DNA from 4 places in the Rhizobium sp. No.120 genome. Region 1 is predicted to be linked to each of the others. Evidence: riboswitches for the same ligand, from Rfam matches in the RefSeq annotation. Region 1 holds a riboswitch; each other region holds the start of a gene.
The links. Region 1 has a riboswitch for cobalamin ahead of ACYJRZ_RS09215 (aromatic ring-hydroxylating oxygenase subunit alpha). Riboswitches for the same ligand answer to the same signal wherever they lie in the genome.
Positions count from the first base shown of each region.

Region 2: another riboswitch for cobalamin. It lies ahead of nrdH (glutaredoxin-like protein NrdH); the one in region 1 lies ahead of ACYJRZ_RS09215 (aromatic ring-hydroxylating oxygenase subunit alpha).
Region 3: another riboswitch for cobalamin. It lies ahead of ACYJRZ_RS29000 (ABC transporter substrate-binding protein); the one in region 1 lies ahead of ACYJRZ_RS09215 (aromatic ring-hydroxylating oxygenase subunit alpha).
Region 4: another riboswitch for cobalamin. It lies ahead of cobU (bifunctional adenosylcobinamide kinase/adenosylcobinamide-phosphate guanylyltransferase); the one in region 1 lies ahead of ACYJRZ_RS09215 (aromatic ring-hydroxylating oxygenase subunit alpha).

Region 1 covers NZ_BAAJNQ010000002.1:722,092-729,951, reverse strand. The annotation lists gene ACYJRZ_RS09215 (aromatic ring-hydroxylating oxygenase subunit alpha) at 1-1,019, opposite strand, end outside; cobalamin riboswitch at 1,117-1,320, opposite strand; gene ACYJRZ_RS09210 (DUF6656 family protein) at 1,670-2,287, shown strand; gene ACYJRZ_RS09205 (L-threonylcarbamoyladenylate synthase) at 2,347-3,321, shown strand; gene ACYJRZ_RS09200 (FAD-binding oxidoreductase) at 3,347-4,777, shown strand; gene phnF (phosphonate metabolism transcriptional regulator PhnF) at 4,781-5,518, opposite strand; gene ACYJRZ_RS09190 (MOSC domain-containing protein) at 5,586-6,137, shown strand; gene ACYJRZ_RS09185 (DNA translocase FtsK) at 6,214-7,860, opposite strand, start outside.
Region 2 covers NZ_BAAJNQ010000005.1:79,817-87,676, forward strand. The annotation lists gene ACYJRZ_RS16925 (HU family DNA-binding protein) at 176-454, shown strand; gene nrdF (class 1b ribonucleoside-diphosphate reductase subunit beta) at 620-1,594, opposite strand; gene nrdE (class 1b ribonucleoside-diphosphate reductase subunit alpha) at 1,615-3,756, opposite strand; gene nrdI (class Ib ribonucleoside-diphosphate reductase assembly flavoprotein NrdI) at 3,777-4,172, opposite strand; gene nrdH (glutaredoxin-like protein NrdH) at 4,184-4,405, opposite strand; cobalamin riboswitch at 4,653-4,870, opposite strand; gene ACYJRZ_RS16950 (FUSC family protein) at 4,993-6,090, opposite strand; gene ACYJRZ_RS16955 (DUF1269 domain-containing protein) at 6,311-6,853, opposite strand; gene ACYJRZ_RS16960 (hypothetical protein) at 6,945-7,235, opposite strand; gene ACYJRZ_RS16965 (hypothetical protein) at 7,513-7,788, shown strand; gene ACYJRZ_RS16970 (pyridoxamine 5'-phosphate oxidase family protein) at 7,851-7,860, shown strand, end outside.
Region 3 covers NZ_BAAJNQ010000018.1:44,110-51,969, forward strand. The annotation lists gene ACYJRZ_RS28985 (PepSY-associated TM helix domain-containing protein) at 1-76, opposite strand, end outside; gene ACYJRZ_RS28990 (hypothetical protein) at 302-706, opposite strand; gene ACYJRZ_RS28995 (GGDEF domain-containing protein) at 922-2,016, shown strand; cobalamin riboswitch at 2,086-2,341, shown strand; gene ACYJRZ_RS29000 (ABC transporter substrate-binding protein) at 2,507-3,523, shown strand; gene ACYJRZ_RS29005 (FecCD family ABC transporter permease) at 3,527-4,564, shown strand; gene ACYJRZ_RS29010 (ABC transporter ATP-binding protein) at 4,561-5,325, shown strand; gene ACYJRZ_RS29015 (DUF882 domain-containing protein) at 5,420-6,808, opposite strand; gene ACYJRZ_RS29020 (LuxR C-terminal-related transcriptional regulator) at 7,176-7,860, shown strand, end outside.
Region 4 covers NZ_BAAJNQ010000001.1:777,502-785,361, forward strand. The annotation lists gene ACYJRZ_RS03850 (cobyric acid synthase) at 1-110, shown strand, start outside; gene ACYJRZ_RS03855 (chloride channel protein) at 107-1,903, opposite strand; cobalamin riboswitch at 2,085-2,483, shown strand; gene cobU (bifunctional adenosylcobinamide kinase/adenosylcobinamide-phosphate guanylyltransferase) at 2,625-3,149, shown strand; gene cobW (cobalamin biosynthesis protein CobW) at 3,155-4,204, shown strand; gene cobN (cobaltochelatase subunit CobN) at 4,214-7,860, shown strand, end outside.

The DNA.
Region 1 (7,860 bases):
CCCTCGACGGCATCCTTGTGAACGAGCCATTTCGTGGTCACGGCGGTTTCCTCGGCGCTGATCGGCAGGACGCGGAAGGAAATCGCGTGGTCGCCGAGCATGTGGTTCCACGTCGTCGGATAGTGGAACAGCAGCATGGTGCCGATGCCGTTGATCGTCACGTCGGGCGAGAGCGGCCGCCTGACGGCATTCTGGCCGGACATGGTGTAGCTCTCGGCGCCTTCGATCAGCGGCATGCGGGCGGTGCGGAACTGCCCGTCAGGAGAGATCTTGAATTCGCTCGGCAGGCCGGCGGCCTCGCAGCGCTGCCAGTGCTCGGTGATGACGGGATCGTTCATCGCGCCCTGTACGCCGGTCACGGTCGGCGCTTCCGGGAAGGTGCGGCACAGTTCGGGGTGATTGGCCGCGCAATGATAGCACTCGCGGTTATTTTCCCAGACGAGCTTCCAGTTGCCCTTCTCGATAATGGTGCTCTGGAAGGCGACCTTGGCTTCGCTGATGCGATGCGGGGCCATGTAAGGCTCGATCGTGGCGCGAACCGGCGCGAAATCCGGTGCGTTCTGCGCGAGGCAGATGAAGATGTAGCCAGCGACACTTTCGCAGTGTACCGGCTTCAGCGAATACTGGCTCTTGTCGAAATCCTCGGCCATCTGACGGGCAAACAGCAGCGAGCCGTCGAGCTCGTAGGTCCATTGGTGATAGGGGCAGACTAGCTTTGCCGACGATCCGCGCTCGGTCGTACACACGCGCGAGCCGCGATGGCGGCAGCTATTGTGGAAGGCGCGGATGACCTGATCGCGACCACGAACGATCACGACGGGATAATCGCCGATCTGGACTGTGAAGTAATTGCCCGCACGCGGCACTTCGCAATCATGGCCGATGAAAAGCCAGTCGCGATAGTAGATCGTCTCCATGTCGAGCTTGAAGTAATCCGGATCGGTGTAGAAGGGTTGCTCCAGGCTGAAACCCGTCCGGTGGTTCTTCAGTTGCCGCAGAACTTTGCTGCCGATATCCATTTGCCTATCCTTGCGCAATACCGGAAGACGAGCAGAGGACATGCAAGGCCGTTGGGAACGGCCGAAAGCAATGCCCCGACCGCCCGCCGCGGTCAGTAACCCATATGTGCCCAAGGCTGGTTTCCGGGCTCTGGAGCGGCCCTGCTTCCAGGACCCCATGGCACCTTCCCAGACCGATCGGTCCAGTGGCTTTATCCGCCATGCCTCACTCCACCACCGTTGCGGGGGCAGCGCCGGATTTTGACCGGCTTCCCAATTCTCCATCTCCCTAGCAGACGGCACCTTGAGATTGATATCATCATAGCTCTCGGCCTCATCGGCCGCTGCGTTGCAATGCGACATCGGCTTCGAATTTGACGACAGGCAAAACCGGACGATAGGACGGTTGCAGGCCGTGAGAATATTGACAGGCAATTCAATCGCTTGGGCGCCTGCATCGAAGACGGTCCGGGCATCGCATGTCCATTCCACCAATGACGCTTTATTCTGATTGCGACAAGCCAGCGAACGGCCGCTAATCAGGACAATAAGTGGGCGGCGGAGAGCGCCTGCAGAGTCGGCAGCGGTAGTCTTCGCTCAGGCGCGATCAAGCTCGGCTCAAGCTCCGTAATCCATCATGTCCTCCAAAGAATTTTATAGCGAGATCCGGCATGGCCAAACTCAGATATTTCGACGCTGGGAAGCCCGCCGAGCCCGAACCGGCGCCAGCGGTATCGACGACGGGATATACCGAATTCCTGCGCACAGGTCGCATCAACCGCAACAGACTACATTGGCTGGCGGAAGAGCGGGAATATCTTACCCATGAGCAGGTGGCTGTGCGCACGGCACAGAAGCTCAGGGATGCCGGCGAAAAGACCCATGACCGGCTCAACAGCTTCCACAAGTCCATCCGCTTTCCGAAGCTCATCTTTCACCACACGCTAAAGGACACGCCGCATCTCGGCTATTGTCACGTCACCGCGGCGCGGACGCAGTTCGCGCATTACGAGGACGTGAACTGGGCCTTCTATATCGCCAATTTCTTTGCCCGCATCGGCCAGGAAGAGAACTTCTTCGAAGACATCAGCCTCAAATATTCGCGGATGTATTTCGCCGTTGCCATTCATCCGGACAAGCAAGCCGAAGACAAGAAGCTGACGATCAATCGCGATATTCGCGGCAATGGCGTCCTGTTCCATACCCACGATCCGCAGATCGCCATCCGCAATGTTCTCTTGCTCGGCGCCCGCAACGAGCAGCTTCGCGACATCATTCGCCAGCTTTGACGATTGATCCGAAAACTCGAAGAGCATAAGAAACGGCCTGAACTGCAAGCAGGCAGGCCATGGCACGACACATAGACATTCTCGAACATCCGCAAACGGCGATCGAAGTTGCGACAGCGACTCTCGCCGAGGGTCTGCCGATCGGGCTGCCGACGGAGACGGTCTACGGCCTTGCCGCCGATGCCACCAATCCAGCCGCCATTACCCGGATCTACGAGACGAAGGGCCGGCCGCGCTTCAATCCGCTGATCTGCCATATGAGCGATCTCGCTATGGCCGAGCGCTATGCGATCTTCGATCCCATCTCGCGCAAACTCGCGGAAGCCTTCTGGCCTGGCCCGCTGACGCTGGTGCTGCCGTTGAGACCAGACAGCGGCATTCATCCGCTGGCGACCGCAGGGCTCGATACAGTGGGCATCCGCGTGCCGCAAGGTTTTGCCGGTGAACTGATCCGTGCCTTCGATCGGCCGCTTGCCGCGCCGAGCGCCAATGCCTCGGGCAAGATCAGCGCCACCAGCGCCGATCACGTGAGTGACGACCTAGGGGAGCGGATCACGCTCATCCTCGACGCCGGTGCCTCGGCTATCGGCGTGGAGTCGACCATCGTAAAGGTCGAGGATGGCGAGATGCGCCTCTTACGACCGGGCGGTCTTGCGGCAGGCGAGATCGAGCGGGTGGCCGGCAAGGCGCTGAAGCGCAAGAAGAAAGCCTCGGCTGCCATCGAAGCGCCGGGGATGATGGCTTCGCATTATGCACCGGGCGCAGCCGTGCGCCTCGACGCGACTGAGGTTTTCGCGAACGAAGCGCTGATCCGCTTCGGGACACAAGATATTCCCGGCAGCGAAAAGGCCATTGCCGTGCTGGACCTCAGCGCCAGCGGCGATCTCGCCGAAGCCGCAGCAAACCTCTTTGACTTCATGAAGCGCGCCGATGCTACCGGTGCTGCGACCATTGCCTTTTCGCATATTCCCGACGAGGGCCTCGGCGAGGCCATCAACGACCGACTGCGTCGCGCCGCCGCGCCCAGAGAATAAATCAGCCATCGGCAAAGGACACGCCATGAGCAGCTCCGTCCCCTCTTCCGACCTTCTCGATCGCTTCGCCGTCATCGTCGGCGAAAGGCATGCCGTACGGGACCCGACGGAAATTGCGCCGCATCTGGTGGAAAACCGCGGTCTCTATCACGGCGCCTCGCCCATCTTGCTGAAGCCCGGCTCGGTGGAAGAGGTTTCGGCGATTCTCAAGCTTGCCAGCGAAACCGGCACGGCCATCGTTCCACAGACCGGCAATACCGGCCTTGTCGGCGGCCAGACGCCGCGCGAGGGCGGCTCCGATATCATCCTGTCGCTGGAGCGCATGAATCGCATCCGCGACATCGATCCCGTCGGCAATACGATGATCGTTGACGGCGGCTGCATTCTCGCTGATGTTCACAAGGCGGCGGCTGAGCATGGCCGCATGTTTCCGCTTTCGCTGGGTTCCGAAGGCTCCTGCCGCATTGCCGGCAATCTTTCCACCAATGCCGGGGGCACGGCGGTTCTTGCCTATGGCAACATGCGCCAGCTCTGCCTCGGCCTCGAAGTCGTGCTGCCCACGGGCGAGATCTGGAACGGATTGCGCCGCCTGAAGAAGGACAATACCGGCTACGATCTGCGCGATCTCTTCATCGGCGCGGAAGGCACGCTCGGGGTCATCACCGGCGCAGTGCTAAAACTCTTTCCGCAGCCGCTTGGCCATCAGGTGGCCTTTGCCGGCCTGCAATCGGTTGATGACGCGTTGACTTTGTTCAAGAACGCGTCGAGCCTCTGCGGCACTGCGCTGACCGGCTTCGAGCTGATGCCGCGCATCGGCGTCGAATTCACCACGCGACATATTCCGGGCGTGCGCGATCCGCTGGAGACGGTGCATCCCTGGTATGTGCTGATCGACATCTCCACCTCGGATTCGGCCGAAACGGCCGAGCGGATGATGACGACGCTGCTGGAAAAAGGCTACGAAGACGGTCTGGTGCAGGATGCGACCATCGCCGGCTCCGAAGCGCAGCAGAAGGCCATCTGGCATATGCGCGAGAGCATGTCGGACGCCCAGAAGCCGGAGGGCGGCTCGATCAAGCACGATGTTTCCGTGCCGGTCGCGCAGATCCCACAATTCATGGCGGAAGCCGAAAAGGCCGTTGTCGCCGCCATGCCTGGCGCGCGCGTCTGCGCCTTCGGCCACATGGGCGACGGCAATATCCACTACAACATCTCGCAACCCGTCGGCGCCGACAAGGCCGAGTTCATCGGCCGCTGGCGCGAGATAAACAAAATCGTGCATGGTCTGGTGCTGCAGCATGGCGGCTCGATCTCCGCCGAGCACGGCATCGGCCAGCTGAAGCGCGACGAGTTGGCATCCATCCGCTCCGATATCGAGATGGATCTGATGCGACGCATCAAGACGGCCTTCGACCCGGCGGGGATCATGAATCCTGGGAAGGTCTTGAAGGTCTAGGGTCTAGACCGTCAAGACGACGCGTTCAGAGGCGAAGCAGCCGATCTGGCAGGAAATCACAGTGCCATCGGCATCAATGTCTTCGCCGGCATAGGCAATCACAGGCACGAGGCGCGATTGCTGCAGCAGGCGTGCTTCTGCCTCTGTCGGCATGCGCGCGGTGATGTCGGTGGAGCGCCGCCAATAATCCGTTATGGCATAATCCCTCAAGGCTGCCGTGAACGAGCCCATTGCAGCGAACTTCCCCGCCAAGCCCGGAAAGCGCCTCGCCGAGCAGCTGCGCGTGACGACGGATACGGGAAGCGCGTCGGCATAGGCGATCACGCACATGTCCAGCACAGCCTCGCCCGGCTCGAGATTTAGCCTTGCAGCTATATCGACGCTTGCCGGAACTTCCCTGGCCGAAAAAACCTTGCGCGTGAGGTTCGCATCCGTCGCGGTCAGATCCTTGCTGAACCGCACCTTGTCGCCCAGTTGGAAACGAACGGGGATATCTGCGCGGACATAGGCGCCGCTTCCGCGCGCCACGCGCAGCAAGCCCTCCCCTTCCAGCTCCGCGATCGCACGCCGCATCGTCACCCTGGAGACGCCGAACTGCTCGGACAGAGCACGTTCGCTCGGCAGCCGGCTACCGGGTGCATGCCTGCCCTTGTCGATAGCGCGTCGGAGTTCCGCAGCAACGCTCGCCCAGCCTCCAGCAGTTTTTGCATCTTTGCCCTGTCGATTTTTCTCGTCTATCACAATACCGTCGCCTTGAAATTGGTATATACCAATTTATAAGATCCAGATCGTTTATGGAAGGGTTCGCATGGGCGACAAGCGCATATATGTGACAACGGTTAGCAGCAGCGGCGTGCACGGGTTCAGCAAGCAGACCAAGGATCATATTCAACTGCTGGCAGGGCTCGGCGTCGAAGGCGATGCGCATATGGGGGTGACGGTGAAGCACCGCTCGCGCGTCGCGGTCGATCCGACCCAGCCCAATCTGCGCCAGGTACACCTCATCCAGGAAGAGCTGTTTGACGAGCTCACCGAAAAGGGGGTCTCCGTCGCTCCCGGCGATATGGGCGAGAATATTGCCACCCGAGGGATCGACCTACTCTCGCTGCCCCAGGGGACACGTCTGCATATCGGCGCGGAAGCGATCGTCGAGGTGACGGGCCTGCGCAATCCCTGCAAGCAGATCGACAATTTCCAAAAGGGCTTGCTGCATGCCGTGCTCGACAAGGATGCCGATGGCGGGCTGATCCGCAAGGCGGGGATCATGAGCATCGTCGTGCAGGGCGGCCGTGTGCAGCGAGATGACGACATTCGTGTCGAGTTGCCGCCGCTGCCGCATGTGAAGCTCGAGCGGGTTTGATAATGAAAAAGCGGCCCTCCGATGGAGAGCCGCTTTTAATCTTATTTAGTACCATTCGGCAAAGCCGCCGAGTGGATCAATCGAAATCCTCATTGCCCGAATTGCCACCGCCATTGCGGTTGCCGGAGATGATCTCGCGCTTGCCGACATGGTTGGCGGGGCCGACCAGGCCGTCCTTTTCCATCCGTTCGACGAGTGAGGCAGCGCGGTTGTAGCCGATGCCGAGGCGGCGCTGGATGTAGGAGGTCGAGCACTTCTTGTCGCGCATGACGACCTTGATCGCTTGCTCGTAGAGATCATCGCCGTCTTCCGAGGCAATCGCGCCCTTGTCGAAGACAGCCGTATCTTCTTCCTCGTCTTCTTCGTCCTCGTCGGCGGTCACCGTGTCGAGATATTCCGGACGGCCCTGCAGTTTCAGGTGCGCCACGACCTTCTCGACTTCCTCATCCGAAACGAAGGGGCCGTGAACGCGGGAAATGCGGCCGCCGCCGGCCATATGCAGCATGTCGCCTTGGCCGAGGAGCTGTTCCGCACCCTGCTCGCCGAGAATGGTGCGGCTGTCGATCTTCGACGTCACCTGGAAGGAGATGCGGGTCGGGAAGTTTGCCTTGATCGTGCCGGTGATGACGTCGACCGAGGGACGCTGCGTCGCCATGATCAAATGAATGCCGGCGGCGCGCGCCATCTGCGCCAGGCGCTGGATCGCGCCTTCGATTTCCTTGCCGGCGACCATCATCAGGTCGGCCATTTCGTCGACGATGACGACGATATAGGGCATCGGCGTCAGGTCCATTTCCTGGCTCTCTTCGATCGGGGCACCAGTGCCCTTGTCGAAGCCGGTCTGGACCATGACGTGGATCGTCTCGCCCTTTTCCTTTGCGGAGGCAACGCGGCTATTATAGCCGTCGATGTTGCGCACGCCGAGGCGCGACATCTTCTTGTAGCGATCCTCCATTTCGCGCACCGCCCATTTCAGCGCCATCACGGCCTTCTTGGGATCGGTAACGACGGGGGTCAGCAGGTGCGGGATGCCGTCATAAACGGAGAGTTCGAGCATCTTTGGATCGACCATGATCAGACGGCACTGCTCCGGTGTCATGCGATAGAGCAGCGACAGGATCATCGTGTTGATGGCGACGGACTTGCCCGAGCCAGTGGTGCCGGCAACGAGCAGATGCGGCATCTTGGCGAGTTCGGCGATGACAGGTTCGCCGCCGATCGTCTTGCCGAGGCCGAGCGCGAGCTTGTAGCCGCTCTTCTCGAAATCGGGCGAATCGATCATCTCGCGGAAATAGACGGTCTCGCGGTTGACGTTCGGCAGTTCGATGCCGATCACGTTGCGGCCGGGGACCACAGCGACACGGGCCGAGAGGGCCGACATCGAACGGGCGATATCGTCCGCAAGGTTGATGACGCGCGAGGATTTGACGCCGGGCGCCGGCTCGAATTCATAGAGCGTGACGACCGGGCCGGGACGGACATGGATGATCTCTCCCTTGACGCCGAAATCCTCCAGCACGCTTTCCAGCAGGCCGGCATTCTGCTCCAGCGTTTCCTGCGTCATGATCACGCCGGAGCGGATGGCAGGCTCCTGCAGCAGTTCGCGCGGCGGCAGCTCGTATTCGCCGTCAGCGGAACGGGCAATCGGCCGCCATTCGGGCGGCGTCAGCGATGCGGGCCGGCGCGGCGAGATCCGCGATGGCGGTGCGTCGATCAGGCGCTG
Region 2 (7,860 bases), on a different contig from region 1:
CTGCGTGAGCTGGGCTAGGCCTGGAAAATCACCCGCCAAAAACCCTCAAAATGGCGTCAATGCGTCGGAACCTGTGGAAATGCAGGCTTTCTCGGCCTTTCATGTCAGAACTCCTCGTGACATTGGGCATCTCCAATGGAAATGATTCCGCCGTTATCAATGCGGGGGAAGCCTCATGACCACTACCAATGAAATTGCAGACAAGATTGCCGCTGACCACAAGCTGACCAAGGCACAGGGCAAGGCAATCGTCGAAGCCGTCTTTGCCTCCATCACCGGAGCCGCGACTTCCGGCGCCGAAACCTCCATTCCAGGTTTTGGTAAGTTCAAGGTCAAGGATACGCCTGAGCGCGAAGCACGCAATCCCGGAACGGGTGCAACCATCAAGGTTGCCGCTTCGAAGAAGCTGACCTTCACGCCGGCCAAGGCGCTGAAGGATGCGCTCAACAAATAATACCTGCTCTGGCTTTCAAAGCCCGTAGGCTCCACGGCCGGCCCTATCCGCTAGGGCTGGTCGTTTGTCTGCCATACGAAGTGAATGCGCTCAGCTACAGGAACTTTCCTAATCGGCTTCGAAAGCCTTGGTTCGAACTCCCTGATCTGCGCCAAGCCCGGTCCTTCAGAAATTCCAATCTTCATCCTCGGTGGCGACCGCCTTGCCGATCACATAGGAGGAGCCGGAGCCCGAAAAGAAGTCGTGGTTTTCATCCGCATTCGGCGACAACGCCGAAAGAATGGCCGGATTGACCTTGCAGGCCTCGGCCGGGAACAGCGCCTCGTAACCAAGATTCATCAGCGCCTTGTTGGCATTGTAGTGCAGGAACCTCTTGACATCCTCGGTCAACCCGACGCCGTCATAGAGCGCTTCGGTATACTTGGCTTCATTATCATAAAGCTCCAGCAGCAGATCGAAGGCGAAATCCTTGATTTCCTGCCTGCGCTCTTCCGAAAGCCCTTCAAGTCCGCGCTGGAATTTGTAGCCGATGTAATAGCCATGCACGGCTTCATCACGGATGATGAGACGGATCATATCGGCTGTGTTGGTGAGCTTGGCACGGCTCGACCAGAACATCGGCAGATAGAAGCCGGAATAGAACAGGAAGCTTTCGAGGAAGACGATGGCGACCTTCTTCTTCAAGGGATCGCCCGAGGCATATTGTTCCATGATCAGCGTCGATTTCTTCTGCAGGAACTCGTTCTCCTCCGACCAGCGATAGGCGTCGTCGACATCGGGCGTCAGGCAGAGCGTCGAGAAGATCGACGAATAAGAGCGCGCGTGCACCGCTTCCATGAAGGAGATATTCGACAGCACCGCTTCTTCATGCGGGGTTACGGCATCGGCCATCAGCTTGACGGCGCCGACGCCGTTCTGGATCGTGTCGAGCAGCGTCAGGCCGGTGAAGACGCGGATGGTGAGCTGCTGCTCCTCGGGCTTGAGTGTCGCCCAGGATTGAATGTCGTTCGACAAGGGCACCTTTTCCGGCAGCCAGAAATTGCCGGTCAGGCGGTTCCAGACCTCAAGATCCTTGTCGTCCTCGATGCGGTTCCAGTTGATGGCGCGAACCCGGCTTGCCGGCTTGAATTGCATGTTCATTTTCATCGTCCCTCAAAGGTTCAGAGCGTGCAGGAAACGCAGCCTTGAACCTGCGTGCCTTCGAGCGCCATCTGGCGAAGCCGGATGTAGTAGATAGTCTTGATGCCCTTCTTCCAGGCATAGATCTGCGCCTTGTTGATATCGCGCGTGGTCGCGGTATCGCGGAAAAACAGCGTCAACGACAGGCCCTGATCGACATGCTGGGTGGCCGCGGCATAAGTGTCGATGATCTTTTCCGGGCCGATTTCATAGGCGTCCTGGTAATAGTCGAGATTGTCGTTCGTCATGAAGGCAGCCGGATAGTAGACGCGACCGATCTTGCCTTCCTTGCGGATCTCGATCTTGGAGACGATCGGGTGGATCGAGGAGGTCGAGTGGTTGATATAGGAGATCGAGCCTGTGGGAGGTACGGCCTGCAGGTTCTGGTTATACAGCCCGCCCTCCATGACGGCTCTTTTCAACGCGAGCCAATCTTCCTGCGTCGGGACGGTGATGCCGGCAGTTTCGAAGATTTCCGCGACGCGCTCGGTCGCCGGCTTCCATTCCCGGTTCGTATATTTGTCGAAATAGTCGCCGGAAGCGTATTTCGAATTCTCGAAGCCCTTGAAGCTTTGGCCGCGCTCGACAGCAAGCAGGTTCGAGGCGCGAATGGCGTGGTAGGTCACCGTGTAGAAATAGATGTTGGTGAAGTCGACGCCTTCTTCCGAACCGTAGAAAATGCGCTCGCGGGCGAGATAGCCGTGCAGGTTCATCTGGCCGAGGCCGATCGCATGGCTTTCGTCATTGCCCTTCTCGATCGAGGGTACGGAGGAGATATGGCTCATGTCGGAGACGGCGGTCAGCGCCCGGATCGACATCTCGATCGTCTTGCCGAAATTCGGGCTGTCCATTGCGGCAGCAATATTCAGAGAACCGAGATTACAGGAGATGTCCTTGCCCATATGCTTGTAGGAGAGGTCGTCGTTGTACTCGCTTGCTTCGCTGACCTGCAGAATTTCGGAGCATAGATTGCTCATGGTGATGCGGCCGGCAACCGGATTGGCGCGGTTCACCGTATCCTCGAACATGATGTAGGGATAGCCGCTCTCGAACTGGATTTCGGCGATCACCTGGAAGAATTCGCGTGCCTTGATCTTCTTCTTGCGGATGCGGCTGTCGGCGACCATCTCGCGATACTTTTCCGTCACCGAAATCTCGGTAAACGGCACGCCATAGACGCGCTCCACGTCATAAGGCGAGAAGAGATACATGTCCTCGTTGTTCTTCGCGAGTTCGAAGGTGATATCTGGAATGACCACGCCGAGCGACAGTGTCTTGATGCGGATCTTCTCGTCGGCATTTTCGCGCTTGGTATCGAGGAAGCGCATGATGTCGGGATGGTGAGCGTTCAGGTAGACGGCACCCGCGCCCTGCCGCGCCCCAAGCTGGTTGGCGTAGGAGAAGGAGTCTTCCAGTAGCTTCATGACAGGAATGATGCCGGACGACTGGTTCTCGATATGCTTGATCGGCGCACCGGCCTCACGGATGTTGGTGAGCGATAGTGCCACGCCACCGCCGCGTTTCGACAGCTGCAGAGCGGAATTGATGGCGCGGCCGATCGATTCCATATTGTCTTCGACACGCAGCAGGAAACATGAAACCAGTTCGCCACGCTGCTTCTTGCCGGCATTGAGGAAAGTCGGCGTTGCCGGCTGGAACCGGCCTGAGATGATCTCGTCGACCAGATCGCGCGCAATCTGCTCGCTGCCCTGCGCCAGCGTCAGCGCGACCATGCAGATGCGATCTTCATAACGTTCGAGATAGCGCTTTCCGTCAAAAGTCTTCAGCGTGTAGCTGGTGTAGTATTTGAAGGCGCCTAGGAAGGTCGGAAAACGGAATTTCTTCGCATAGGCGTGGTCGAAGAGATCGCGCACGAAATTGAAGGAATACTGATCCAGCACCTCCTGCTCGTAGTAGCCTTCCGTCACCAGATAATCGAGCTTTTCCCTGAGGTTATGGAAGAAGACCGTATTCTGGTTGACGTGCTGGAGGAAGTATTGCTTGGCCGCCATGCGGTCCTTGTCGAGCTGGATCTTTCCGTGCTCGTCATAGAGGTTCAACATGGCGTTCAGGGCGTAATAGTCCAATGCCGTTTCCGCGGCCTTCGTTGGCCGGTCGCTCATGTCTCGCGACAAAGAAGAGCTTAGCGTGTCCAAAATCGTTCCAATCCATGTCTGACATTGGCGACATCCTCATCCGTGCCCAGAAGTTCGAACCGATAGAGGTATGGTACCCGGCATTTGGCAGAGATGATGTCGCCGGCGATCCCGTAGGTCGCGCCGAAGTTGCTGTTGCCCGCGGCGATGACCCCGCGGATGTTCGAACGGTTGCCCGCATCGTTGAGGAAGCGGATCACCTGCTTGGGCACGGCCCCCTTGCCGCCTTCGCCGCAATAGGTCGGGACGATCAGGACGTAGGGCGAGGTCGCACGAAACTCGTCTCCCGCGGCAAGCGGAATACGAGCAGCCGGCAATGCGAGCTTGACAACGAAGCGATGGGTATTTTCCGACCGGCTGGAGAAATAGACGATCTCGCCCACCGCCCGGATCCTTAAGCGAGAGCGCTGATCATATCCGGACGGAAGCCGGCCCAATGCTGTTCACCGGCAACAACGACGGGAACCTGGCGGTAACCCAGACCCTGCACCAGTTCATAGGCAGCGGCATCGGTCGACACGTCGACGATGGTGTAGTCGATGCCTTGGCGATCAAGCGCGCGGGTCGTTGCTGTGCACTGGACGCAGGCGGGCTTGCTGTAGACGGTGATGCTCATGAGATATCCTCGTATGGATGGGCATGGAAAATCGCTCGGGCATCGGGTGATGCCCGCTCGTCGGGTGAAAAGTGGAGACAAACCTAGCCGGCGGCCGGACGCATTTGAGCGGCCGTCACTCGCGCTGGCGACTATGGATACTTAGGAACATGCACTTCACCCCGAAGTTATTCAGCGGGTCTTCGAGGAAGCGACGGGCGGCCATCATGCCGCATGATCATCGCTCGCCAGCAGGACACCCCGCCCGTGGACGCTATTGCTCAAGGCAGGTCTCCTGGCTCGCGGGTCGCAACATTCGTCTCGCCTTCCCAAGACACGAGGCCTCAGTGACGTCATCAAACGAATGCTCGCCGCTTACAGTTGCGGGGGCAGCTCCGGCTTGGCAAACATCATGTTCGCTGACCGGATTCCCATCTTAGCCTCCAATCCTTGCGAATCAGAAGAACCTTGAACACTAGATATAGTATCTTCAGTTAAAATTGCGTCAACTGCTTCGATGGCCTCAAGCAGATTTCCATGTTGATGGCTCTCGAACATCGCACCCGACGCGGGGGCTGAGGGATTGGCCAGAAGCAGCCTGAGCCTTTTCACCTGACACTGCTTTCGCGGATACGGTCGGCGAGATCGAGAAAATTCTGGCGCATGCGCCGCAATGTGAAATCGAGGCCGAACAACCGGCCCGCTTCGCTAAATCCCATCGACTGGGCGGCCTCGGAAGTCCGAAGGGTGCTGAACGCGGCGTCGAAGGCTTCGTCGCCTGCCGAAAGCACATCCGGATCGATCTCGCCGCCGGCGCGCAATGCCCTGCCGCATGCCTCCGCAAAGCGGGCTTGTGCCTCCAGAGTTCCGCCTGCCTGAGGTCCGATCGCTTCAACGATTGCCGGCGGGAAAGGCGTTTCCACGATGTGGCTGAGATAGGTCATGTCGTTGCGAATGCGCCAGAGCGAACGTGGGATAGCCTCCGAAATTCCCTGTCGCGTCAGCCAGAAGGCGCGCTCGCGCTGCGCATCGGTCAAAAGCGCTTCCGTCGCCATCAAGGATTGACGGAGCGCGATATTCGCATCCGTAGCCGATACCGGCTCACCCTTTTCGACCGCGGCTGCAAGCCTGCGCAAGATCTGCGCCATGACGTCGAGCGCCGACCCGAAGCGATCCAGCACTATCGTCCGTGAGCGCGTCGGCAGGATGAACAAGCTGGCGAGCACGCCAACGACACCGCCCAGGGTAATTTCGGCAATGCGATCGATCACGAAGATCCCGACGGGGACGGTGGCGGAATGGGTCAGCATGACGATCGCGGCTGTCAGTCCGGCATTGCGCAAACGAGGCACGCGCGCCGCCACGAAGCTCGCAAAGCCGACGGCGCAGATCAAGGCAACGCCAATCGCAAGCGGCTCCTGCGGCGTGAAGAACACGGCGATCCCCCCGAGAATGGCACCTGCGACCGTCGCAACCAGCCGGTCGAAAGCCGCTCCGGCGGTGGCACCCACCGATGCCTGCATGACGATCAACACGGTAAAGACCGCCCAATAGCCTTGCTGAAGGTGAAGAAGCTGGGAGACGGCATAGGTGATCGTGCAGGCGATCATAACCCTAAGCGCCTGCACTGCCGCACGCTTAGTCTGGATCAGCGACGTTTTGGGCGCTGATGGCGGCTGTCGTTGACGAGTTACAGGATCGGTCATCGCGCAAGTTTTCGCCTGGTATGCTGACAATTGCTGTCCGGGCCTTGCCCCTTCCCTACTGCCGCTAGTGAATGACCGCATGACCAACAATGGCAGTATTTGCGCGAATATGGAAGGCGCGCAGGCAATAGCAAGCGCGCCGTCAAGCCGTTGATCCACCATGCTCGCTGTACAAAGCACGCGCAGTCGCCCATGACAGGAGCGGGGATAAGATTTAGCTTCAAACCGTGGCGGAAGCCTCAGATGTCGGCGGCGTCTCCTCAACGAGCACCTGACGCAGCCGTGCCTCTTGTTCGGGCGATAGCGAGGTGCGCAGAAGTCGAGCATGCTCACCCTTGAATTCGGCAAGCACCTTTTCCGGTTGAACCTTGCGGATGAGGAGGAATAGCGCGGAACTCTTCACCGGGATGGTTTCCGCCAGCTTCTCGATAAGACCATCATCGATGCCGTAGTCCGCCAGCGATCCGGCCAAAGCGCCCGAACCCGCACCGATTGCGCCGCCAACGACGAGACCGGCCAGAGGATTGAGGAAAAGCAGCCCAACGAGTGACCCCCAGAGAGCCCCGGAAAGACCGCCGCTTGCGGCGGCGGCCGCCGTCAGATTGACACTCTGCTTCAGGCGAACCTTTCCGGATTCATCACGAACGGCGATAACGGCATCCTCCAGATCGATCAGATATTCCTTTTCGAGCTGAACAAGGCGGTTCAGCACAGCGTCCGCTTTATCGGCATCATCGAAACCAAGCACAACAAGTTCTGACATCGAAATCCTCCGGGTCGTGTTGTCGAAACGAAAAGTCGGGCATTAAGGCTCTTTAGAGCCGTTTCGCTTTTCTTCGAATCGCGAAAACGCTCTAGTGAACAGCCGTGCTGACCAATCGGTAAGGATGAGTAGCATTGAACTGCGAGATCATTGCGACAGCCTGTTGCAAAAGCCGTTCCGCATTTTCCGGATCATCGCGGGCAAGCTGATCTGCATTGACGCGGATGGCTTCCGCCATATTGGTGGACAGGATGGCGAATTGCTTGTTGCCTTCGACAAAGGCCTCGCGTGCATTGCCTTCCAGAGTCTTCGCGACATCGATGAGGATTTCCTCACGCTCTTCGACACTGAGGTCTTCGATCGTTTTTGTTCTTTCTTCCATTTGCTCACTCCTAACAGACGTGATTGTGACCGAGCTCATAAAGCCTCGGCTGCCACTCACTTAGGAAGGCGCAAATTCGTGTTCAAGGTTCCGTTTCACCCAACCCTTCGGTTTACAAAGCCGTAAGAAACCGCCAGTTCGGCGTCTGCCTGGTAAGTACGGAACAATGAAAGCGCCACGCGGTTTGATTGATGTGGCCGGCATCACTGCACCACGAAAGGCTCCAGGCGGCAGCGCTTTCGAAATGATGCGAGACTTTTCCGATCTGACGAACAGGATGAGCGAAATGACAGACACCAGACGCGACAATGGCAATTCGAAGGCCCAACATGACGTCACCCGCAATCGCGTAGGATCAGTTCCCGCCGACCAGACCAAAGGTGAGATCGATGCGGCGTCGGAACACGTCAAAGAGCGCGCTCCTGACGACGTGCCCAATATCGAAGCGGAAAAAGAAGCCGTCCGCCAGCATGGCGATGCCTTCGTCGTGAAGAGCGATCTTGAAGACGCGGACCAGCGTGAGGCGGCACCTGGCACTCGCGAACAACCATAGGTCCTTCATCGGGTGATCTCAGCTTCACTCCATCCCCTTGCAATCGAAACCAGGAGATAATCATGACCGATA
Region 3 (7,860 bases), on a different contig from region 1:
AGCGCCAGATCGCGCGATAGAGCGACATATTATGAGATGCTGCGGCTGCAGGCTCTACAGTGGTAATGGCAGACATGAAATCCTCCGAAGATCGGCAAGGCTGCCGCAAGCAGTCGATCTGAGGATGGTGCGGCGAGATGGTTCGCCATTTGGCGCGAGCTTTCCCTGAACGACGGGCCAATCGGCCTGCTTTGTTCGGCAGGATGCAGCTGGGAACACCAATCCTCAGATGTCGCGACGTAATGGTCGCGCAAGCGGCAGGGTTGACGGCGGGCATCGCGACGAAAGCCGCAATGCCGGTTCAGCCAACGATGTCGAGGAGGGGAGGGGCTCTCGGACCTGTATTCGGCGGATAAAGCTGGCGGTGGAACGCCTCCGATCTAGCGACGACCGTCTCTCCAAACGGAGAAGCGAGGCGTTCGCAAATGTCGGTCGGAGGCGCAGGCAGCATCGCGGCAGACGCAATCCGGCATGCCTCGCATCCGGGCGCATAGGCTTTCCCATGCACCTTGCCATCGGCATCCTTATAGGTGATGCAGAGGACGGGCAGCGATCCGTCCGGAAGCCGGTATTGGGCAAGCTCGATCGGGGATATTTCGTCGGCGGTTGCTACGATCGGTTGATGGGCGAAGCCGACGAACAACAGCGCAACGGCGCAAAGAATGCGCGCGCTCCACTGAAATGTTCGCGAAATCGTCTTCCGCATGCTTGTCCCCACCACCGCATTCGCGGATAAGGTCTCAGTCATAGGGCAGGCCTATCGCAAGCGCAATGCGTCAATTCGTGCCGTGATGCCGCTGCACTGCCGATCGATGAGAGGCATATAAACTATTTTTAGAGATCGCATGGTATCTCGTAAGGACTTCGACCATGCCGCCGCAGCTCATCCATTGCGGCGCGTTGCGAAGACTGGGAATCGCCATGGAAGTCGAAACACATCTGATCTCTCTAATACGTGTCCTCGGCCAGGTGGCAATTATTGTCTATGCCTATTCCTGGGTCATCCGTACCGTCGAGCGTGGCGCTTTGAAATCCGTGGCCGTCGGGCTGCTGTTCGGGCTGGTCGGCATTCTTTCCATGGGCGATCCCATCCAATGGATGCCAGGCGTGATTCAGGATGGCCGCTCGATCCTCCTTGTCCTAACGCCGATCTATGGCGGCCTTTTGGCAACCGTTGTCGCTGCGGCGATGATGGGCCTGTTTCGGTACATGGTGGGCGGCATGGGTGCCGCAATCGGCGTTGCCGGCATCGTAATCGTCGCGATCGTGGGCTATGTACTCAGTCTGCTGCCGCGGCAATGGACCGGCACGGGCTGGCGGCGATCGGCTCTGTTCGGCTTAGCGACCTGCTCATCCATTGTGGTTGTCTTCCTTTTGCCGTGGGCGGTTGCGCGCGCCCTTCTGATCTCGGCCACACTTCCGGTGACGATCGTCAATATCCTCGGTGTCATGCTGTTGTCGGATCTCTTGCAGCGGGAGCAATATCGCATCGGCATCCAGCGTGCGTTGGAGAATGAAGCGAGCCTCGATCCGCTCACAAGGCTTCCCAACCGCCGGGTGCTGCAGCGCGAAGGCGATCGTTGCAGCAAGGAAGCGGGCACGCGGCGTATCCCCTTTTCGATCATCATGCTTGATATCGACCACTTCAAGAAGATCAACGACAGCTGGGGCCATTCCTTCGGTGATACCGTTCTGGCGCGATTGGCCGATGTCATCAGGCGAACCGTGCGCAAGACCGACATTGCCGCCCGCTACGGCGGCGAGGAGATTGTCGTGCTGCTGCCCAACACCGATACGCGGGCTGCGGCTGCCATCGCGGAGAAAATTCGCAAGGATATCGAGGGTACAACCTTGATGTTCGAGCAGGAGGCCGTCCATGTCACGGTCAGCATCGGAATCGCCTGCTCCCTCGAACCGACGACGGATTTCAAGCATGTGCTTGAGGCCGCCGACAAGGCGCTTTATCGCGCGAAGGCAGGCGGGAGAAATCGCGTGGAACTGGCGGAGGCGGCTTAGGCTCGCCGCCTTTCAATGGTCGCGACGTGCTCTTTCTCATTTCTCGTCCTTGACGGAAAGGGGCAGTCCGGAATAACTGGGCGTGACGGTTCCCCAAGGAAGACTCCGCGGGGATTAATAGGGAACACGGTGAGGACGACCCAAGCGGGACCTAGACCGTGGCTGCCCCCGCAACTGTAAGCGGATTGCCGATCATCCGGGAGTGACCAGCCTGTTGGTTCCTTCCTGAGGCTTTGAGCCGTGCCACTGCAAGCATGCTTGCGGGAAGGCCGATGATCGTCAGAGATCCGCAAGCCAGGAGACCTGCCGTCGATCACGATCCAATCAGCCGGGCGGGGATGCCCGGAAAGGACAGAGAATGATTGACCTGCGCCTTCGACATTATCCGAAATCTATCGGCCTTGATTGGGATCTCCGCAGCCGGCGACCGTCTTTCTCTGCGCGATCGCGCTGAAGACGCTTCGTTTCCTTAATCCCATCGGGATCTTTCATGCACCATTTTTTGACGACCATTGCATTTGCACTTGGGCTGACCGGTTTGGCCGGCTCCGGTTTTGCCGCCACCCAATATCCGCTCACCATCAACAATTGCGGTCAAAAGGTTACCTTTGAAAAGGTTCCGACGAAGATCGTTTCGATCGGCCAGGGCATGACCGAAATCCTCTTTTCGCTCGGCCTTGCCGACAAGATCGCCGGAACGGCGGTCTGGGTCGGTCCGGTTCTGCCGCGATATGCCGAGGCCGACAGCAAAATCCCGCGGCTTGCCGATAACGATCCAAGCTTCGAATCCGTTGTCGGCAAGGAGCCAGATCTAGTCGCTGCCGAATTCGAATGGCATGTCGGCGCGCAGGGTTCCGTCGGCAAGCGCGAGCAATTTTCCGAGCTTGGTATCAATACCTATCTTGCGCCGACCGATTGTGTCGCCAAGGTCAATACCGATGGCGGCGACGGCGTGCGCAAAGAGCTTTTCACGATGGATCTGGTCTATCAGGAAATCGCCGAGCTTTCTGAGATCTTCGACGTCAGGGATCGCGGCGATGCTCTGATCGCGGACTTGAAGAAGCGCGAGGCGGATGCGGTCGCTTCGATCGCCGGTGCCAAGGCCAAGGGCCTTCCGATCGTGTTCTGGTTCTCCAGCAAGGAGGTCAATGGCGACGCTTATATCGCCGGCAAGAACAGCGCTCCCGCCTATATTCTGGAGACGCTCGGCGCCAGAAACGTGGTGACGACGGAAGAGGAATGGCCGCAGGTCGGGTGGGAGACCATTGCGCAGGCCAACCCGGCCGTGATCGTCATCGCCACCATGGATCGCCGCCGCTATGCGGCCGACGATCCGAAGGTCAAGGTCGATTTCCTCGAAAAAGATCCCGTCACGAGCCAGCTCGATGCTGTCAAGAACAAGCGTTTCGTCATGATGGATGCGCAATCGATGAACCCGACCATCCGCACCATCGACGGCATTGAAGTCCTGGCCAAGGGCATCAAGTCCTTTGGCCTGGCGCAGTAAGATATGAGCCCCGCCGCAAAACGCAGGACGTGGTGGGTGCTCTTGGCACTCGCGATGGCTGCTGTCGTCCTTCTTGCTTTCATGATCAGTCTTGCCGTATCCATCGGCGAGATTTCCATCCCGCTGTCGACAACAGTAAAGGCCGTCTCGAACCGGTTATTCGGAACGAGCTTCGAACTCAGCCGGATCCATCAGGGCATCGTCTGGGACTATCGTCTCAGTCGCGCGATCGTTGCTGCGAGTACCGGCGCGTCGCTTGCCTTGAGCGGGGTGGTCTTGCAGGCGTTGCTGCGCAATCCGCTCGCCGAACCCTTCGTGCTGGGCATTTCCGCCGGCGCCTCCACCGGCGCGGTCTGCATCATGATCCTCGGCCTTGGCTACGGCATTCTGGGCCTTTCCGGCGGCGCCTTCCTCGGCGCGGTCGTCGCCTTCCTGTTCGTCGGCCTGCTTGCCGCCGGCGTCGGCGGCACGAGTGAGCGCATCATTCTATGCGGCGTCGCTGGATCGCAGCTCTTCAACGCGCTCACTTCCTATATCGTCACCACCTCAGCCAACGCCGAGCAGGCGAGAGGCGTCATGTTCTGGCTGCTCGGCTCCATGAGCGGCGTGCGCTGGCCGGATGTCTATCTTTCGGCGCCGGTTGCCATCATCGGCTTTGCCATCTGCATGGCGCATGTCCGCGTGCTCGATGCCTTCATTTTCGGCACGGATGCGGCCGCATCGCTTGGTATTGCGGTCAAGCGCGCGCAGATCGTTCTGCTTGGCGTGACTGCCTTCATGACGGCGGCGGTCGTCAGCATCGTCGGCTCGATTGGCTTCGTCGGGCTCGTCATTCCGCATGCGGCCCGCTTCGTTGTCGGGCCAAGCCATAATCGGCTGCTGCCGGCAGCGGCTCTGGCCGGCGCAATCTTCATGGCTGCGGCCGATATCATCTCGCGGGTCATCATTCCCCAGCAGATTCTGCCGATCGGCGTCGTCACGGCCTTGTTCGGAGCGCCGGCCTTCGCCCTCATTCTCTATCGCGCCCGGAGGACAGCATGAGCATCGCTGTGGACACGGTAACCTTTGCAGCCGGCAATAGTCTGATCGTCAACGGCGTCAGCCTCACGGTGGAAAAAGGCAAGGTACTCGGGCTTCTTGGGCCGAACGGCTCGGGTAAATCGAGCCTGCTCAGGCTGATCTGCCGCTTGCGGAAGGTCAAAAGCGGCGTCATCCGGCTCGGCGGCAGCGATATTGCCTCCATCTCCCGCGGCGATATCGCCCGCCGCATCGCGCTCGTCGAGCAGCAGGCGACAACCGATACGCAGGTCACCGTGATGGACGTCGTGCGTCTCGGCCGCACTCCCCATCGCGGTCCTCTGTCGGCCTGGAGCGCTTATGACGATGCGGCGGTTTCCGATGCGCTTGCCCGTGTCGGTATGCAAGGCCGTGCTAGTCAGCCGTGGCAAACCTTGTCGGGCGGTGAACGACAGCGCGTCCATATTGCGAGGGCGCTTGCCCAGACTCCAAGCGAGCTACTGCTGGACGAGCCGACGAACCATCTCGATATCCAACATCAGCTCGATATTCTCGGCCTAGTCTCCAAGCTCGATGTCACCTCCATCGTGGCATTGCACGATCTCAATCTTGCGGCCATGTTTTGCGACAGCCTTGCCGTTTTACAAAATGGCGAGGTCGTTGCGGCCGGGCCGCCCGAAGAGGTGCTGACGCAGGAACTGATCGCACGGGTTTTCGGCGTGCGCGCGCATGTCCAGAAATCTTTGGTTCACGGCCGATGCAACATTCAATACATGGCAGGTTGATTGCATCTGTTGAGATAGCGGAACAAAGTGGCTTGCCCCGCTCCGATCATGTCCGACCGGAGCGAATCGTATTGCCGGATCGTGCGAGTTCGCCTCAACCTTCGAAGCCGAACCGCTCGACATCGAAATCGTCACCGTCATAGCTGATAGCTCCGGCTTGAGCCTCCGCCATGTCGTCATGCATCGGAATGGGCGCGCTGACGAGGCCTGGAAGTGTCATGTCGATGGCCATGCCCGGCGGACGCAAGGCCCAGGCGACGATCGCCTTCGTCGACATGTCTCCTATACCGGCCGAGACATCCCGTGTCGCCGCTGAGGGAAGGGCGGCGATCGGCTGCATCTTTGCCATGGCGCTCTCGGCCGTATTCTCCGCATTGTCAGACACGACGAGCTTTCCGGCGTCGCTGCGTCCCACGACTAGGCTGGCGAGCGCGGGAGTTGGTCTTTCCGGTGCGGTCGCAGGGATGACGACGATGCTGCTGCTCGGCCGCCACGCCGGTAGCGGAACGGCATAGGCCGCGAGGTCGGCGAAGGGCTCGCTCTTGTTTGCTTCAGCCACCCGCTTGCCAAGCTGAGCCTCCAGTCCATCCACGGCTCGGCTTCTGGGGGTTGGCAGCATGCTGGTCAAAAGGCTGCGGTCGGGTTCAACGTTGCGAGACGCTGTGAGGGATCCTGCATCGTCACTATCGTCATCCATGACAGCGATCTTACTCGCCATCTGGGAAGGGCGCTTTTTTGATTGCGCGACTGCTACGTCATAACCCGGCAGCGGTCTGCCATCCGCCGGCACGTGAAGCGTTTGCCCATTTGGGAAAAGCCGCGCAAGCTCCTGACGCGACATTCTCGGCCAGGCCCGCACCCTGCCGACATCCAGATGCACGAAGGGCGAGCCGGAATTGGGATAGAAGCCCACGCCGCCAATCTGCATCTGCATGGCGATTGCGCGCAGGCTCGAAAGCTTCACGCCGGGAATGTAAAAATCCATTGCCTTGCCGAGGGTGTGCTGGCTGTGCTTGGCGACGCCGGAGCTGCGCGAGCGGTTGCGCAGCATGCTGTTGGTCGAGGGAGAGCGGTAGGCCGAAACCACGTGAATGGCCTCCTTGGCGCCGCTGCGGCGGTAGACTTCCCAGACGAGATCGAGCAGCTCCGGATCGATCCTGGTCGGCTCGTTCTTTCGCCAGTCGCGCAAGAAGCGGTTGATCTGAGCAAGGCCGCGCGGGTCATAATTGCCGTTGCGCTTGAAGACGATGGTCGACCTTTCCCCCGTATGCGTGAAGAAGAGCTTGAGAGCCCGGTCCTCGGCCGCCGCCGAGCCTGCAAAGGCGCCGAGCATCAGCACCGCGATCAGCGCCACTCGGAAAGCGATGAACGAGAAAGTCGTGGCGAAGAATGCCGCCGGAATGGAAAAGATCACGTGATGCACGGATACGACTTTCGCCCTTGCTAAGAGAAACAGAAACCAGAGGCGCCGCGCCTGCGGCATCGCTATACCCTCCAATTATGGTCAACAAATCCCTAACGGACCGTTTATGGCAGGAAACAGGGAATTTTCTTCGCCAGCGCCCGTTCATCAGCTCCATCTTCGGTCGCATCGAGCCCTTTCCTGCAATTTCAAGGTCTTCGTTGCAATGTCGCGAGATATCAACCACTGCCTGTGGGGTGACATCTTCCAGATGATGAAGAAAAACAGGCCCTGCAAACGTTTTCGCGTGGGTTGCAAACTATCTGCCAAGACATCATCATCCCGCCCCATGAGTGGACAGAATCGATTTGCTCCCCCTTCAAGCGGGCAGCAAACAATCAAACGTAGCGACCTGTTGCGGCAGCTCCGGCGAGCCGGGCTGCGCCGTTTGACGACCATTGTCGCACCCGCCGGCTACGGAAAGACGTCGCTTGCCGTTCAATGGTACGAGTTGTTGAAGGCGGATGGTGTCAAGCTCTGCTGGGTGTCGCTCGATGCTGAACACACGAACCAGGAAGCCTTTCTGCTTGCATTGATCGATGCCTTGCAGGCGCTGCTTCATGAGGATGGGGGGGATGCCGGCAACCTGCCCGCGGCAGCATTGCTTTCGGTGCTAGCGACCCGCCTTCGCAAGATCGAAGGCCCCCTTGTCGTCTTTCTCGACGACTATCATTTCGCCCAGACGGATGCGACCGAGGCGCTTATGGCGAAGATCCTCGCCGATCTTTCACTCGAGCACGTCAAGCTGGTGCTGGTCAGCCGCAGCCCGCCACGCTTTCCACTCTCGGCATTGCGGTTGCGTGGTGAATTCAAGCAGTTCGGCGTTGCCGAGCTGGGCTTCAGCGATGCCGAAGCCGGGGAGCTCTTTGCCGGCAAGGGCACATATCTGACCGAGGAGCAGATCGGTTCTTTCAATCGGCGAACCGAAGGCTGGGCGGTCGCACTGCAGATGGTGAGCTTGCTCGTATCGGAATCGGATGAAAGTGACAGCATCCTTGCCTCTTTCGATGGCGGCGATACGGATATGGGCTCCTATCTGTCGGAGCAGGTGTTCGAGCATCTCCCTGAGGAGA
Region 4 (7,860 bases), on a different contig from region 1:
CCGGCGAGCGCATGAACTATCGCGCCAGTGTCGACGCAGCACTGGACGACGTTGCGGCAGAGCTGGAAGCTGTGCTCGATCCTGCCTGGCTTGACAGCCTGATCAGCTAAAGTTCGCCGGAGACCTCCCGTCTGCGGCGGTCGAGTTCTTCGCTGTAGCGACGCAGCGTATAGCTCTCCGTCAGCAGGCCGATAACCTTGCGTTCGATCAGGTCGTTGACCACGACGAGCGCTTCGCTCTTTGTCTGTTCGAACATGGCGGCTGCCTGCTTGGCGTTCATTTGCGGCTGCAGGAACTCGTTGCGCAGCCGGATGAAATCGGACAGGCCGTGTTCCTCGTCGTCCTTTTCGATCGGGCTCGCATAGACATCGGGCACGACCACCATTCCGGAATATTTCTCGTTCTTGTCGACCAAGATGACGCGCTGCGCCGAACCGATCGGGAAATTCTTGCGGAAGTCCTCAATGCTCATGTCGATGCTGGCCATATGCACATCGGGGCGCATCATGCGGGCGACGGTCAGATTGCGGATCCAGCCGACATCGTGAGCGCTGCGGATGCTCTCGCCGCGCAAGTGGAAGCGCCATGTGGCGAAGGAGTAGCCGAAGGTCGTGCGCACCACCAGCGAGGAGGTGATGACGGCCGCCAGAACTAGGGCGGTGATCGGGAAATCCCCGGTGATTTCCAGCGCCAGGAAGGTCATCGTCAGCGGTCCACCGATGATCGCGACGGCGAGCGAGCTCATGCCGACGACTGCATAGACGGCCGGCGTAAGCGTGGCATGATCGAAATAGGGTGCGCAATAGGCGAAGATCTTACCAAGCAGCGCACCCATGAACAGGGAGGCAAAGAAGAGGCCGCCTCTGAAGCCGGAGCCGATCGAAACCGCAGATGCCAGCGATTTCAGGATGAAGACGCCGACAAGTGCGCCCAGCGTCACATCGGTCGAAAGGTTAAGATGCAGAGCGCCATGGCCAGCAGACAGAACCTGTGGCGAGATTAGCGCCAATGTTCCGACGACCAAGCCGCCAAGCGCGGGGCGGAAGGGCGGCGCGATGGAGCTTTTGCGCGCCAGTTCCTCGACCCATGCGACGCCCTGCATGATCAGGATGCCGATACCGGCACAGAAGGCGCCGAGCAGGATGGCAGGAAGATAATCCGCCGGAACGATCGCGCCGAAATGATCGATATCGATGGCAAAATCGTCGCCGGCGAGCAGTCTTGCGATCATGGTCGATATCAGCGCCGAGACAACGACGGGTGTGAGGGTGACGATCGAATAGCTGCCGATGATCAGCTCGAATGCGTAGAAAGCGCCGGTGAGTGGCGCATTGAATGCAGCGGCAATGGCGCCGGCCGCGCCGCAGCCGACGAGCATGCGCAGGTCCGCGCGGCGCATCTGCATCTTGTAGCCGAATTTGGAGGCAATGCCGGCAGCGATCTGCGTGTAGCCTGCTTCGAGCCCGACAGAGGCGCCGAATCCGTTCGAGATCAGATTCTGCACGGCCACGATGATACTGTCGGTCAGCGACATGCGGCCGCCGTGCAGCGCATTGGCTTCGATCGGGTCGACCATCGGCTTTTTGCGCGTGCGCGATAATATGTAGAGCAGGACGCCGAGAATGATGCCGCCTGCGATCGGTGCGATGAATAATACGGATTTGTCCTGAATTGCCACCGCCGCCGAACTCAGGCGTTCGTAATCGGTTATGCCGTAGATGAAGCTGTGAAGCTTGCGCGAGATATAGCTCATCGCGGTTACGGCGCAGCCGGATGCTATTCCCGCCAGCGCGCCGGCGAAAACAAGACCCAATTCGCCACGACGCAGCAATGCCCTGAAGCGACCGAGATCGAACAGGGCCGAGAAGACGCCAAGGCGTCGCGGTTGGAATTTCTGCAGCATGAGGAGCGGACGATACGTTTTTACTCGAATGTGAGAGCTTACCCTCTATAAGCTCCTAACATCAAAGAAATACGGCAAAAAAGCCGCTGGCTTTGTGAGAATTTTCAGCCGATTTCGCAATCAGGATGACGCAGGCCGCATCCATGCCCTTGATTGACTTGACGTATGTGAAAGCCTAATCATTACCGGCATAACGAATGGTTCCTAAGCGGCGATCTGCCGCATGGGATGAAAAGGGAATGTGACGGGACGGACCCAATCCGGGCGTTCTCATCACAGCCGACCCCGCGACTGTAGAGCGGTCAGGGTCTTTCATTCGGTTTGAAGCCAATCCCGTCGATGGTGCGCATGGGGCGAACGGGGCAGGGGAAGCTCAAATCGAAAAAGCCACTGGTGTGGCGTCATGATCAACCGGGGCTGGACGCCTCTTATTCTACGAATCGTCCGCCTTTTCATGATGCATTGCCGGGAAGGCGAGAAAGACCCGCTGGCGCACGATCGGGGGCGACCGGTTTCGGTCCGCCCCCGTCGCGGCGCCTTATCCGCGAGCCAGGAGACCTGCCATGCGTGCCGGGCGCAGAGCCTGTTTTGGGACGCGAGTTCCGCTGCCAGCACGGAGGTTGTCATGGCGCAAGACGAGTTTTCGGCGTGTAGACGCCCGTTTCCCGGTTCCAGCGCCGTGCTGCCGACCCTCGCTTCCGCACGGGCGTGGGCATAACGCATGTCGGCTTCAATTTCCCAAGCGGTCTTCGTCCTCGGTGGCGCGCGCTCCGGCAAATCCAGGTTTGCCGAATCGCTGGTATCGGATACCGGTCTCGAACGTCACTATCTGGCGACAGGGCAGGCATGGGACGACGAGATGCGCGAGCGCATCGCCAAGCATCGGGCCGACCGCGGCGATCTATGGCAGACGCACGAGGAGCCGGTCGATCTCGTTGGGCACCTTGCCGCTATCGACGCGGAGGGGCGGGCGGTGCTTGTCGACTGCCTGACGCTCTGGGTGACCAATCTAATGATGGCGGAGCGGGATATGGCGGTGGAATTTGCCGCTTTGACTGCGTTTCTGCCGACTGCACGCTCAAGGCTTGTTCTCGTTTCCAACGAGGTAGGCTTGGGAATCGTGCCGGAAAATCGCATGGCGCGCGAATTTCGCGACCATGCCGGCCGCCTGCACCAGATGGTCGCGGCGGTAAGTGCTGAAGTTTATTTTATCGCAGCGGGCTTGCCGCTGAAAATGAAGGGTTGATGCATATGAACCAGGAAAAAATTCCCGCCACCGTCATCACCGGCTTCCTGGGAGCCGGCAAGACGACGATGATCCGCAACCTCCTGCAGAATGCCGGCGGCAAGAAGATCGCGCTGATCATCAACGAATTCGGCGATCTCGGGGTCGATGGCGACGTGCTGAAGGGCTGCGGCGCGGAGAATTGCACGGAAGACGACATCATCGAGCTGACCAACGGTTGCATCTGCTGTACTGTTGCCGATGATTTCATTCCCACCATGACGAAGCTTTTGGAGCGTGATGCGCGCCCGGATCACATCGTCATCGAAACATCAGGCCTTGCGCTGCCGCAGCCGCTGGTCGCCGCCTTCAATTGGCCCGACATCCGCACCCATGTCACCGTCGACGGCGTGATCACCGTCGTCGACAGCGCCGCCGTGGCCGCCGGCCGCTTCGCCGACGATCACGACGCTGTCGAGGCCGCCCGCGTCGAGGACGACTCGCTCGATCATGAAAGCCCGATCGAAGAGCTTTTCGAGGATCAGCTGACCTGCGCCGATCTGATCGTGCTCAACAAGACCGATCTGATCGACACCGATGGTCTCGGCCGCGTGCGCGCCGAAGTTGCCTCGCGCACGGCCCGCAAGCCGACGATTATCGAAGCGAAGAACGGTGATGTTCCGGCCGCCGTGCTGCTCGGCCTCGGCATCGGCACGGAAGACGATATCGTCAACCGCAAATCGCATCACGAGCTCGAGCACGAGGATGGGACGCCGCACGACCACGACGAGTTCGACAGCTTCGTTGTCGAGCTTGGTCCGATTGCCGATCCGGCCGCTTTCGTCGATGCGCTGAAGAGCGTGATCGCGGAATATGATGTGCTGCGCCTGAAAGGCTTCGTCGATGTACCCGGCAAGCCGATGCGCTTGCAGCTTCAGGCCGTCGGCAGCCGCATCGATACCTATTTCGATCGCGCCTGGACGACGGGCGAAGCCCGCGCGACCCGGTTGGTGGTGATCGGCCTGCACGAGATGGACGAGTCGATTGTTCGCAAGGCGATCGTAGCATTGATCTAAGGGAAATCCATGCACCTTCTCCTAGCTCAAAAGGGAACGATCAGCGACGGCGAGGAGGCGATCGACCTTGGGCAGTCGCCCGGCGATATCCTCTTTCTATCGGCTGCCGATACCGAGCTTGCGGCGATTGCCGCAGCGCATGGCGAGGGCGACCGTTCCCTTCGGCTTGCGAGCCTGATGAGCCTCAAGCATCCGATGTCCGTCGATACCTATGTCGACAGGACCGCCCGGCATGCGAAGCTCATCATCGTGCGGGCGCTGGGAGGGGCGAGTTACTTCCATTATGCTCTGGAAGCGCTGCACGCTTGCGCGGCGCGCCAGGATGCCTTGATTGCGGTGCTGCCGGGGGATTCGAAGCCGGATCCCGGGCTGACGCCATTCTCCAACGTCGCGCTCGATGATCTCAACGCGCTCTGGTCCTATCTGATCGAGGGTGGGGAGGCGAATTCGCGGGCGTTTCTCGCCTATGCCGAAGCGATACTCTCTGATGCCGAGAAGCCGATGCCAGCCGTCCCTCTGATGAAGGCCGGCATCTGGTGGCCGGGCAAGGGCGTGATCGGCGTGGAGGAGTGGCGGAGAGTTTCGAGGTTAGAGGTGGCGCCCCCTGTAGGACTCGAACCTCCGACGGTCGCCATTTCTTTCTACCGCGCCCTCGTACAGAGCGGTGAAACCAAGCCCGTCGAAGCCATGATAGAGGCGCTTGTCGCTGAGGGCATGCGGCCACTGCCGGTCTTTGCCTATAGCCTCAAGGATGCCGTGTCCGTCGGCATTCTCGAAAGCGTCTTCACGGAGCTGAAGCCGGGCGTGGTCATCAATGCCACCGGCTTTGCCGTTTCGGCGCCTGGCGCGGATCGTCAGGCGACGGTGATGGAAACGGGTGATGCCGTGGTTCTGCAAGCCATCTTCTCTGCTTCATCGAAGGAGGCGTGGGGGGCATCCTCGCAGGGGCTTTCGGCCCGCGATCTCGGCATGAATGTGGCTTTGCCCGAAGTCGACGGACGCGTTCTTGCCCGCGCCGTGTCCTTCAAGGCTGCCGCCCGCTATGACGAAAGGGTTGAGGCCAATATCGTCGCCAGCGAACCGCTTGAGGATCGCATGCGCTACACAGCGCGGCTCGCTGCCAATTGGGCGCGGCTGCGTAATACACCTCCCGGTGATCGCCGCGTCGCGCTTGTTATGGCGAACTATCCCAATCGCGATGGGCGTCTCGGCAATGGTGTCGGGCTCGATACGCCGGCAGGCACGATCGAGGTGCTGAAGGCGATGAAGACGGCGGGTTACGGCGTTACCGATCTGCCTGCCGATGGCGATGCGCTGATGCGGCACCTGGCGGAAGGTCCCACGAATTCGGGGCATGACGGACGCCTGGTACGCGAGAGGCTTTCCTTCAGCGATTACAAGGATTTCTTCTCGTCGCTTCCCAAACAGATTCAGGATGAGATTACGGCGCGCTGGGGCGAGGCGGAGGCGGACCCTTACGCACTCGGTAACGGCTTTGCCCTGCCGTTCACCCGCTTCGGCGATGTGCTTGTCGGTATCCAGCCGGCCCGTGGCTACAATATCGATCCAAAGGAGAGCTACCACTCTCCCGATCTGGTGCCACCGCACGGTTATCTCGCCTTCTATGCCTTCCTGCGCCACTCCTTCGATGCGCATGCGGTCATCCACATGGGCAAGCACGGCAATCTCGAATGGCTGCCGGGCAAGGCGCTGGCGCTGTCGGAAAATTGCTATCCGGAAGCGATCCTCGGGCCGCTGCCGAACCTTTATCCCTTCATCGTTAACGATCCCGGCGAGGGTACGCAGGCCAAGCGTCGCACGAGCGCCGTCATCATCGATCACCTGACGCCGCCGCTGACGCGAGCCGAAAGCTACGGTCCGCTGAAGGATCTGGAAGCGCTGGTCGACGAATATTACGAGGCCTCGGGCGGCGATCCCCGCCGCATCCGTCTGCTGCGCAAGCAAATCCTCGATCTCGTCGCCGATATCGGGCTGGATCAGGATGCGGGCATCGCCAAGGGCGAGGGCGAAGACGAGGCTTTGCGCAAACTTGATGCCTATCTCTGCGACCTCAAGGAAATGCAGATTCGCGACGGATTGCACGTCTTCGGCGTTTCGCCGTCGGGACGGCTGCTGACGGATTTGACGGTGGCGCTGGCCAGGGTGCCGCGCGGACTGGGCGAGGGTGGTGACCAGAGCTTGCAGCGGGCGATTGCGTGGGATGCGTTCGCGGGCGTGGAGGGTATCTCTCCGAACAAGCGATTCGATCCTTTGGATTGCGATATGGCCGCCAAATGGATAGGCCCGCGCCCCACGATTCTCCAAAACATCTCGGACGCTCCCTGGCGCACCCAGGGCGACACCGTCGAGCGCATCGAACTTCTGGCCGCGAAACTCGTGGATGGCGACATAGTCTGCCCCGACGGCTGGCCGAACACCCGCATGGTTCTCGACGAAATCACCTCAAAGCTCCAGCCCTCCATCCTCGCTTGCGGCGATGCGGAGATCTCGGCTCTGCTCAAAGGCCTCGATGGCCGTTTCGTGCCGCCTGGCCCATCCGGCGCACCGACGCGTGGCCGGCCGGATGTTCTGCCGACAGGGCGCAATTTCTATTCGGTCGACAGCCGTGCGGTTCCGACGCCGGCCGCCTATGAGCTTGGCAAGAAATCGGCCGAATTGCTCATCCGCCGTTATGTTCAGGATCATGGTGAATGGCCCGTTTCCTTCGGACTGACGGCCTGGGGCACATCGAACATGCGCACGGGCGGCGACGATATTGCGCAGGCGCTGGCGCTGATCGGCGTCAAACCCGTCTGGGACATGACGTCTCGGCGAGTGACCGGTTATGAGATCATCCCGCCGGCCATGCTTGGGCGGCCGCGTGTCGATGTCACGCTGCGCATCTCCGGCTTCTTCCGTGATGCATTTCCCGAGCAGATAGCCTTGTTCGATAGGGCAATCCGCGCCGTCGGCATGCTCGATGAAGATACGACAGATAATCCCATTGCGGCGCGCATGCGCGGCGAGATCAGGCGGCTTGAGGCAGCTGGCCTGGATACGGCGTCCGCCAATCGTCGCGCTGGTTATCGCATTTTCGGCTCCAAGCCCGGAGCATATGGTGCCGGTCTGCAGGCGCTTATCGATGAGAAGGGATGGGAGCGGCGTGCCGACTTGGCCGAAGCCTATCTAGTCTGGGGCAGCTATGCTTATGGCGCGGGCGAGGAAGGAAGAGCCGAACGCGGCGTTTTCGAGGAGAGGTTGCGTTCGATCCAGGCGGTCGTTCAGAACCAGGACAATCGCGAGCACGATCTGCTCGACAGCGACGATTATTATCAGTTCGAGGGCGGCATGGCGGCGGCGGCCGAGCAGCTTGGCGGCGCGCGCCCCTCGATCTATCATAACGATCATTCGAGACCGGAGACGCCTATGATCCGCTCGCTCGAAGAGGAGATCGGCCGCGTGGTCCGCGGGCGCGTCGTCAATCCCAAGTGGATCGAGGGCATCATGCGCCATGGTTACAAGGGCGCCTTCGAGATCGCGGCGACGGTCGATTATCTCTTTGCCTTTGCCGCGACAACGGGTGCTGTGCGCAATCATCATTTCGAAGCCGTCTACCAGGCCTTCATCGTCGATCAGCGCATACGTGATTTCATAGC